One region of the Bradyrhizobium sp. USDA 4510 genome, then DNA from elsewhere that is predicted to be linked to it. Evidence: riboswitches for the same ligand, from Rfam matches in the RefSeq annotation. Region 1 holds a riboswitch; the other holds the start of a gene.
The links. Region 1 has a riboswitch for glycine ahead of gcvT (glycine cleavage system aminomethyltransferase GcvT). Riboswitches for the same ligand answer to the same signal wherever they lie in the genome.
Positions count from the first base shown of each region.

Region 1 (4,686 bases):
TGACCGCCGCGATCTCGATGGTCGTCAGCAGCCAGCCGAACTGCGCGTCGATCTCGGGCACGGAGGCCAGGATCGCCGCCAGCACATCGACGGCGATGATGGCGACGATGACCCGGGCAAAGCGCAAGCCGCCCGAATGCGGCAGATCATCGCGTTCGAGCAGCTCGTAGAGACGGTCGCGCAGCCCGGGATCGCCGATCGTGGGCTTAAGCGGAGCCGTCGCCACGATCAGCCTCTCCGTCAGGCGCCAGCCGATGCCTGTTGGGTCATGGCCTGTTCGATCGCCGACAGCGCGGCGTCGGCCTTGGCGCCGTCGGGCCCGCCGGCCTGCGCCATGTCGGGCCGGCCGCCGCCGCCCTTGCCGCCGAGCACCTCGGAGCCCTTGCGCACGAGCTCGACCGCGTTGAACCGCGCGGTCAGATCGGCGGTGACGCCGACCACGATGCCGGCCTTGCCGTCCTCGGTGACGCCAACGATCGCGACCACGCCCGAGCCGATCTGCTTCTTGCCGTCGTCGACGAGACTCTTGAGATCCTTGGTCTCGACGCCCTCGACCGCGCGCGCCAGCAGCTTGACATTGCCGACCTCGCGAACGGCTGAGGCGGCGCCGTTCGACGCACCGCCGCCGCCCATCGCGAGCTTCTTGCGGGCGTCGGACAAATCGCGCTCGAGCTTCTTGCGCTCTTCCATCAGAGCTGTGATGCGCGCCGGCACGTCGTCGATCGTGGTGCGCAGCTCCAGCGCCGCGGTCTTGGCCAGCGCGATGGTGTCGTTGGCGTGCTTGCGCGCATGATGCCCGGTCAGCGCCTCGATACGGCGCACGCCGGACGCGACCGCGCCCTCGCTGGTCACGGAAATCATGCCGATGTCACCGGTGCGGCGGACATGGGTGCCGCCGCAGAGCTCGACCGACCAGCCAAGCGCGTTCTGGCCGTGATCGCGGGCGCCCTTGCCCATCGACACGACGCGAACCTCGTCGCCGTATTTCTCGCCGAACAGCGCGCGGGCGCCGGCCTCGCGGGCATCGTCGACGCCCATGACCCGGGTCGTGACCTCGTCATTCTCCAGCACGACATCGTTGGCGATGTCCTCGATCCGGGCGAGCTCTTCCGGCGTGATCTGCTTCGGATGCACGAAGTCGAAGCGCAGCCGGTCCGGCGTCACCAGCGAGCCGCGCTGCGCGATGTGATCGCCGAGCACCTGGCGGAGCGCCTCGTGCAACAGATGCGTCGCCGAATGGTTGGCGCGGATCGACGAGCGCCTGGTGTGGTCGACCTCGAGCTGTAATGCGGTGCCGACACCGAGCGTGCCCTGCTCCACCGTGCCGAGATGCACAAAGAGATCGCCGGCCTTCTTCTGCGTGTCGGTGACGCGGAACTTAACGCCCTCCCCGGTCAGCACGCCGGTGTCGCCGACCTGGCCGCCGGACTCGCCGTAGAACGGCGTCTGGTTCAAGACGATCGCGCCGCTCTCGCCGGCCTTGAGGCTCGCGACTTCGGCGCCGTCCTTGATCAGCGCCGTCACCGCGCCTTCCGCGCTCTCGGTCTCGTAGCCCAGAAACTCGGTCGCGCCGAGCTTCTCGCGCAGCGGGAACCAGATCGCTTCGCTCGCCGCCTCGCCGGAGCCCGCCCAAGACGCACGCGCCTTGATGCGCTGGCGCTCCATCGCGTCGGTGAACGCCGCCTGGTCGACGCTGATACCGCGCGACTTCAACGCGTCCTGGGTCAGGTCCAGCGGGAAACCAAAGGTGTCGTACAGGGTGAAGGCGGTGTCGCCGTCGAACATGTCGCCCTTCTTGAGGCCGGCGCTCTTCTCGTCGAGCAGCGACAATCCGCGCACCAGGGTCTTGCGGAACCGCGTCTCTTCCAGCCGCAGCGTCTCCTCGATCAGCTTCTCAGCGCGCACTAAGTCCGGATAAGCCTGGCCCATCTCGCGGACCAGCGCCCAGACCAGCCGATGCATCAGCGGCTCGCTCGCGCCGAGCAGCTGCGCATGGCGCATCGCGCGGCGCATGATCCGGCGCAGCACATAGCCGCGGCCCTCGTTCGACGGCAGCACGCCATCGGCGATCAGGAAAGCCGACGAACGCAGATGGTCCGCGATCACCCGGTACGACGCCACGTTCCGCGCGTTCGGCCCATGGCCGAGCGCCGACGATGCCGCATCGATCAGGTTGCGGAACAGGTCGCTCTCGAACACGCTTTCGACGCCCTGCAAGATCGACGCCATGCGCTCCAGGCCCATGCCGGTATCGATCGAGGGACGCGGCAGCGCCACGCGCTCCTCCTTCGTCACCTGCTCGTACTGCATGAACACCAGGTTCCAGAACTCCAGGAAGCGGTCGCCGTCCTCCTCAGGCGTGCCCGGCGGACCGCCCCAGATGTGCTCGCCGCGATCGATGAAGATTTCGGAGCACGGCCCGCACGGGCCGGTATCGCCCATCGCCCAGAAATTGTCCGAGGTCGCGATCCGTATGATGCGGTCATCCGAGAAGCCGGCGATCTTCTTCCAGTGGCCCGCCGCCTCGTCGTCGTCGTGGTAGACGGTGACGAGCAGCTTGTCCTTCTTCAGCCCGAACTCCTTCGTGATCAGGTTCCAGGCCAGCTCGATCGCGCGCTCCTTGAAGTAATCGCCGAACGAGAAGTTGCCGAGCATCTCGAAGAAGGTGAGATGGCGCGCGGTGTAGCCGACATTGTCGAGGTCGTTGTGCTTGCCGCCGGCGCGCACGCATTTCTGCGCCGTGGTGGCACGCTGATAGGGACGCTTCTCGATCCCGGTGAAGACGTTCTTGAACTGCACCATGCCGGCATTGTTGAACATCAAGGTCGGGTCGTTGCGCGGCACCAGCGGCGACGAGGCCACGATCTCGTGCCCGTTCGCCTTGAAGTAGTTCAGAAATGTCGACCTGATGTCGTTGACGCTGCTCATGTTCATCCAATCGGAAAAAGTGGCCGGCCAGCCGCAAAAAGGCGTCATTTTCCGGCCGAACGCTTTTAGACATTGCCAGCTGCGGTGTCCAGAAACTGTGCAGGCGGATCATGGGCTTGCCGCGGCAGCACAAAGCCCATTGGATAGTTGCTGCAGCTGCGTTGACAGTCTTGGTGGCGCCGTGTTTTCTACCTACCTATACCTAGTCACGTCGGGAGAGACCGGCCTTACCGCCGGCGCCGAAGGAGCAACCGCCCCGGAAACTCTCAGGCAAAAGGACCGCGTGACGTCTGACATCTGGAAAGAGACGCTGGGGTTCGCCCCGATGCGTCCGCCGACGGGATAATACTCTCAGGCACAGCGACAGATGGGGCTTTCTGCAGGTTTCTCAAGGGGAAATAGGTCCCCGGCGGGAACCGCGAGGCCCTGTGATGCTTGCGCGCGAAACCTCCCCGCTGAAACAGACCCCGCTGCACGCGCTGCACCTTGCGCGAGGCGCCAAGATGGTGCCGTTCGCCGGCTATGACATGCCGGTGCAATACGCGGCTGGCGTGCTGAAGGAGCACCTGCACACCCGCAAGGAAGCCGGCCTGTTCGATGTGTCGCACATGGGCCAGCTCGTGCTGAAGGCCAAATCCGGCAAGGTCGCGGATGCCGCGCTCGCACTGGAAAAACTGGTGCCGCAGGACATCGTCGGCATCGCGCCGGGACGGCAGCGCTACGCGCAATTCACCAACAATGACGGTGGCCTGCTCGACGACCTGATGGTGGCGAATTTCGGCGATCACCTGTTCCTGGTGGTCAACGCCGCTTGCAAGGCCGAGGACGAGGCGCATCTGCGCGCGAATCTCTCCGACGCCTGCGAGATCATCTCGCTGGCCGACCGCGCGCTGATCGCGCTGCAGGGCCCTAAAGCCGAATCGGCGCTGGCGAAACTTTGTGCAGATGTCGGTTCGATGAAATTCATGGATGCCGGTCCGCGCCGCGTCGGCGACGTCGACTGCTTCGTCTCGCGCTCCGGCTATACCGGCGAGGACGGCTTTGAGATTTCCGTGCCCGCGGACAAGGTGGAAGCCCTGGTCACCGCGCTGCTCGACAATCCCGACGTGTTGCCGATCGGGCTCGGCGCGCGCGACAGCCTGCGGCTCGAAGCCGGGCTGTGCCTCTATGGCCATGACATCGACACCACGACGACACCGGTCGAAGGCGCGCTGGAATGGTCGGTGCAGAAGGTTCGCCGCAGCGGCGGCGCCCGCGCCGGCGGCTTCCCCGGCGCCGACAAAATTCTCGCGCAATTCGCAGATGGCGCTGCGCGCCGACGGGTCGGCCTGAAGCCTGACGGCCGCGCACCGGTGCGCGAAGGCGCCGCGCTGTTCGCCGATGCCGGCTCGACCGAGCAGATCGGCAAGGTGACCTCGGGCGGCTTCGGCCCGAGCCTCAATGCGCCGGTTGCGATGGGCTACCTGCCCACGGCCCTTTCCGCCGTCGGCACCACCGTTTTCGCCGAAGTGCGCGGCCAGCGGCTGCCGCTGAAAGTCGCCGCTACGCCCTTCGTCCCCAATACCTACAAACGCTGAACGCCAAAGGATCGACCCCATGACGACGCTGTACACGTCCGACCACGAATGGCTCCGCATCGAGGGCGACGTCGCCACGATCGGGATCACCGACTATGCGCAGTCGCAGCTCGGCGACGTCGTGTTCGTCGAACTGCCCAAGGTCGGCCGCAGCCTGAAGAAGGCCGAGGCCGCCGCTGTC
Region 1 is NZ_JBSSBT010000001.1:4,816,962-4,821,647, forward strand. Features, by position in the region: gene ACVMDN_RS22385 (cyclic nucleotide-gated ion channel) at 1-229, opposite strand, end outside; gene alaS (alanine--tRNA ligase) at 241-2,928, opposite strand; glycine riboswitch at 3,131-3,219, shown strand; gene gcvT (glycine cleavage system aminomethyltransferase GcvT) at 3,360-4,505, shown strand; gene gcvH (glycine cleavage system protein GcvH) at 4,525-4,686, shown strand, end outside.

Region 2 (4,686 bases), 170 kb from region 1:
CGGCTGGTGACGATCTTCGCAGCTTCATCGAGCAGGCTGACGGTTGGGGCCGCATTCCGGCTTTGCGGCGCATCGAGCTGCACCGTGATCGAATAGCCCTTCACCGGATAGACATTGACGCGGTCGTTGAGCAGGCTGGCGAAGTGGCGGCTCGCCACGCCGGCGCAAATCACGATCCCGTCCGCCTGCAGCTGCTGGCGCGTCGCGACCGCAGCATCATGTGAAGCAGCTTCGTTCCAGCCGATGCGGAAGCCGTCATCGCCGTGTGCGATCGTGTCGACGTCGGCTTCATGGACGAACCTCGCGCCACGGCGGATGCAGGCGTCGGCAAGCCCACGCGTGAATTTGTGAATATCGCCGGTCGCGTCCGACGGCGTGAAGAAGCCGCCATAGCAGGTTGTCTGCAGCGCGGGTTCGATGACGCGGATCTCGTCCGGGGTCACCGGCCGGCGGTCGAGCCCGCCTTGCTGCAGCAGCGCGTTGACCTTGAGGCCGGCTTCGAAGCCGGCCCTGTCGTGATAGACGTGCAGGATGCCGCGGCGTTCGAGATCGAAGGCGATGTTTTCGCGCTCTGCGATCGAGAACAGATGCTTGCGCGCTTCGATGGCGAGCTTCGTGGTCTCGATGGTGTTGCCGCGATAGCGCGTGATGTGGCCTACGAACTCGCCGATCCAGGAATATTTGTGCCAGCTCGGCTTCGGGTTCATCAGCAGCGGCGCGTCGCTTCTCAGCATCCAGCGCAGCCCCTTGAGGATGGTCGCGGCGCTGTTCCACACCTCGGCGTTGCTGGCGGAGAGTTGTCCGCCATTGGCGAACGAGGTTTCCATCGCGGCGTAGCGATGCCTGTCGAGGACAGTCACCTTGTAGCCGCGTTCAAGCAGGGCATAGGCCGTCGTTACGCCGGTGATGCCGGCGCCGATGATCGCGATGTGTGGCATGATAGTTGTCAGGCTCCCGTGGGTTAGAGTCGCCGAACCGCCGGTGAAACCGGCATCGGCGCCCCATCTGTCACGGTACCTGAGAGCTTGATCCGCATCGGGCTGTGGCCAGAAGCGAACTATCCCCTTCGGTGGACGTCATGGCCCTTGATGTGCGGCCATGTTCGTCTCTCTCCAGATCGTCCTGACGATACAGTCCTTTTGCCTGAGAGTTTCCGGGGCGGTTGCTCCGTCGGCGCCGAAGCCAACAACACGATTGTTGTCGGTTCGATCTCTCCCGCATCGTCGCGTTGGACGGCCGGACCGTAGGCGAAGCCTTAAAAATGGACAAGGCTAAATTTCGATCCGGCAGTGCCAACGTGTTGTGCAGTGCAAATCGATGTCAGTCCAGCGTCGCCAGCAGTGCCGCCATCAGGCGGCCGCGTTCGGCGAGGCTGTCGACCTCGATGTGCTCGTTGAGCGTATGTGCATCGGCGCCGCGAACGCCGAGGCCGTCGAGCGTGGGGATGCCCATCGCGCCGGTGAAGTTGCCGTCCGAGCCGCCGCCGGCGCTGCCGTGCGGCAGATCGAGACCCATCGCTGCAGCAAGGCCTTTTGCCTTTTCATAGAGCGCCATGGTGCCCGCATCGGGCTCCCACACCGGGCGGGTGACGCCGCGCGTCACCTTGAAGGTCACGTCGTTGGCGGTGCCCGACAGTGCCAGCATGCGCTCGACGCCACGGTCGAGATCGGCCTGGCGCTTGGCCATGCTGAGCGCTTCGCCGGTACAGGTCGTCGCGACGCAATTGACCCACTGGCCGCCATGCACGATGCCGACCGAGAAGGTGCAGTCCTCGGTGGTCATGCCGTCGATGGCGATGATCTGCCGCGCCATCTCGCGGATCGCGGAGCGACCGGAAGACAGCGTTGCGCCGGCATGGCTGGGCTTGCCGGTGGCTTCCAGGTTGAAGCGCGCGATCGCATAACGGCCGGTGACGACGCCGTTGTTCGGACGGCCGGGCTCCGGCACCAGCACATATTTGTTGCGCGCGGCTTCCGCCTCGATGATGTCGCGCGTCGACGGCGTGCCGACCTCTTCGTCGGGGGTGAACAGCACGGTGATCGGCAGCGGAGTCGTGAAGGAGGCGCGCGCCAATTGCCTGATCGCCTCGATCGACAGGTAGTTGCCGCCCTTCATGTCGAAGATGCCCGGCCCGAAGCACTTGTTGCCTTCGCGCCGCCACTTCAGCTTTTCGATCGTGCCGACGGGGTGAACGGTGTCCAGATGGCCGGCGATCAGGATGCCGGGCTGGCCTTGTTTCGGATGGGGGAAACGGGCGCGGACGCAGCCCGCGAAGCCCTGGCGTCCGGCGATGCGCTCGATCGTCGCACCCATGATCGCCATCTCGCGGGCGGCGAGATCGAGCATGCGTTCGACCGCGGCGGCGTCCCAGGTCGGGCTTTCGCATTCCACCCAGCTGCGCAGGCCCTGCAGCATCGTTTCGGAATCAAAGGGGAGATTGGCGGGGTTCATCGTTGTTCTCTCTTGTTGTTCTGACGGCGCCGGCATCGCGCGCGCGTTACGAAAATCTCAGCCGACGATTTTGTAAAGCCAAAATCTGGCGCGCGGCCTCATTCGTTTGTGTACGTCCGATGCGACCTGAAACCGATTGACGCGCTTGGCGCTTGGTGCAAGTCTCAATTTCACAAGCCATACAGCATGTTAGTTCGCCTAAATAACGAACCACATGCATAACGAATAAGCCGGCTTTGACCAGTTACACGTCAGGAGAGATTGCATGTTCCCTATCTCGCGTTGGAAACACCGCACGCTAGCGGCCGCGTTGACGGCGCTCGCGCTGTCGTTCGCGCCGCAGGAATTGTCATTCGCGCCGCAGGCGATGGCCGCGGGCAAGACCATCACCGCGGTGATGCACTCGGATCTGCGCGTCATCGATCCGATCATGACCACGGCCTACATCACCCGCGATCATGGCTACATGATCTATGACACGCTGCTGGCGACGGATTCCAATTTCAAGATCCAGCCGCAGATGGCGGACTGGAAGGTTTCCGACGACAAGCTGACCTACACGTTCACGCTGCGCGACGGTCTGAAGTGGCACGACGGCGCGCCGGTCACCGCGGAAGACTGCGTCGCCTCGCTGCAGCGTTGGGGCAAGGTCGACGGCATGGGCCAGAAGCTGATGGACTTCGTCGCGAGCCTGGAGGCGACCGACGCCAAGACCATCACGCTGAAGCTGAAGGAACCCTACGGCCTCGTGCTGGAATCGATCGGCAAGCCGTCATCGCGCGTGCCGTTCATGATGCCGAAGCGTCTGGCCGAGACGCCGCCGGACAAGCCGATCCCGGAACAGATCGGCTCCGGACCGTTCAAATTCGTGCAGGCGGAATTCCAGCCGGGCGTGAAGGCGGTCTATGAGAAGAACAAGGACTACGTGCCGCGCAAGGAGCCTGCGAGTTGGACCGCGGGCGGCAAGGTGGTCAAGGTCGACCGTGTCGAGTGGGTCACGATGGCCGATGCGCAGACCGCGGTGAACGCGTTGCAATCCGGCGACATCGATTTCATGGAGAACCTTCCGTTCGACATGCTACCGGTGCTCGAAGCCAATCCGGATCTCAAGATCGACGTCCTGAACAAGTTCGGCTTCCAGACCCTCGGACGCATGAACTTCCTCTATCCGCCGTTCGACAATCCGAAGGTGCGCCGGGCTGCGTTCCTGGCGATGAACCAGAAGGACGTGCTCGACGCGCTGGTCGGCAACGCCAAGTACCAGAGGATCTGCGGCGCCTTCTTCGTCTGCGGCACGCCGCTCGAGACCGACGTCGGGGCCGAAACGCTGGTGAAGGGCAACGGCCTGGCGGAAGCCAAGAAGGCGCTTGCCGCATCCGGCTATGACGGCACCCCCGTGGTGATCATGGCGCCGGGCGACGTCACGACGTTGAAAGCCCAACCGGTCGTGGCTGCGCAGCAGTTGCGCGAGGCCGGCTTCAAGGTCGACCTGCAGGCCACCGACTGGCAGACCGTGGTGACCCGCCGCGCCAGCCAGAAGCCGCCGAAGGAAGGCGGCTGGAACATGTTCTTCACCAACTGGGTCGCGGCCGACGTCTCCGACCCGATCGTCAACGCGTCGATCACCGGTCGCGGCAAGAATGGCGGCTGGTTCGGCTGGGCCGAAGACGCGAAGATCGAGGAGTTGCGTGACAAGTTCGCGCGCGCCGGCTCGGCTGAGGAAAAGAAGAAGATCGCCGCGGAAATCCAGACCGAGGCCTACGATCAGGTGATCTACGTTCCGCTCGGCCAGTACACCATTCCGAGCGCATGGCGGAAGTCGCTGACCGGTGTGCTCGACGGCCCGGCAACGCCGATCTTCTGGAATATCGACAAGTCCGAGTAAGCTTGCGGCTTGACGCAAAACAAATGGCCGGGACTTGTCCCGGCCATTTTTCTTTTCGCGCTATCGCTTGTCAGGTGTGGCTGTCGCGGAGCTGCTCCAGTCCGTCGCTGAGCGGTGGTCCGCCTTGTGGTGCGTGCTGCGGCGGGGAGGGGCACTCCTTGCGCTGATCGGGTTGGTCGGTTGCGCGCTGCGCGGATGGATCGTCGTTCGGCATCGTCATGCTCCAATTGCGGCATGACAACGAATACGCAGTGCACGGGTTCCGAACCGGCGACCGCTAATCGCCGTGGCCTGGTGTCATGCTGCTCGGGCTCGACAAGCTCGTGAGCTGTGTCTGTCTGGTGCCGGTT
Region 2 is NZ_JBSSBT010000001.1:4,649,126-4,653,811, reverse strand. Features, by position in the region: gene ACVMDN_RS21560 (D-amino acid dehydrogenase) at 1-938, opposite strand, end outside; glycine riboswitch at 1,004-1,118, opposite strand; glycine riboswitch at 1,122-1,228, opposite strand; gene ACVMDN_RS21555 (M20/M25/M40 family metallo-hydrolase) at 1,321-2,451, opposite strand; gene ACVMDN_RS21550 (ABC transporter substrate-binding protein) at 2,717-4,336, shown strand; gene ACVMDN_RS21545 (hypothetical protein) at 4,407-4,550, opposite strand; gene ACVMDN_RS21540 (hypothetical protein) at 4,614-4,686, opposite strand, start outside.
Region 2: another riboswitch for glycine. It lies ahead of ACVMDN_RS21560 (D-amino acid dehydrogenase); the one in region 1 lies ahead of gcvT (glycine cleavage system aminomethyltransferase GcvT).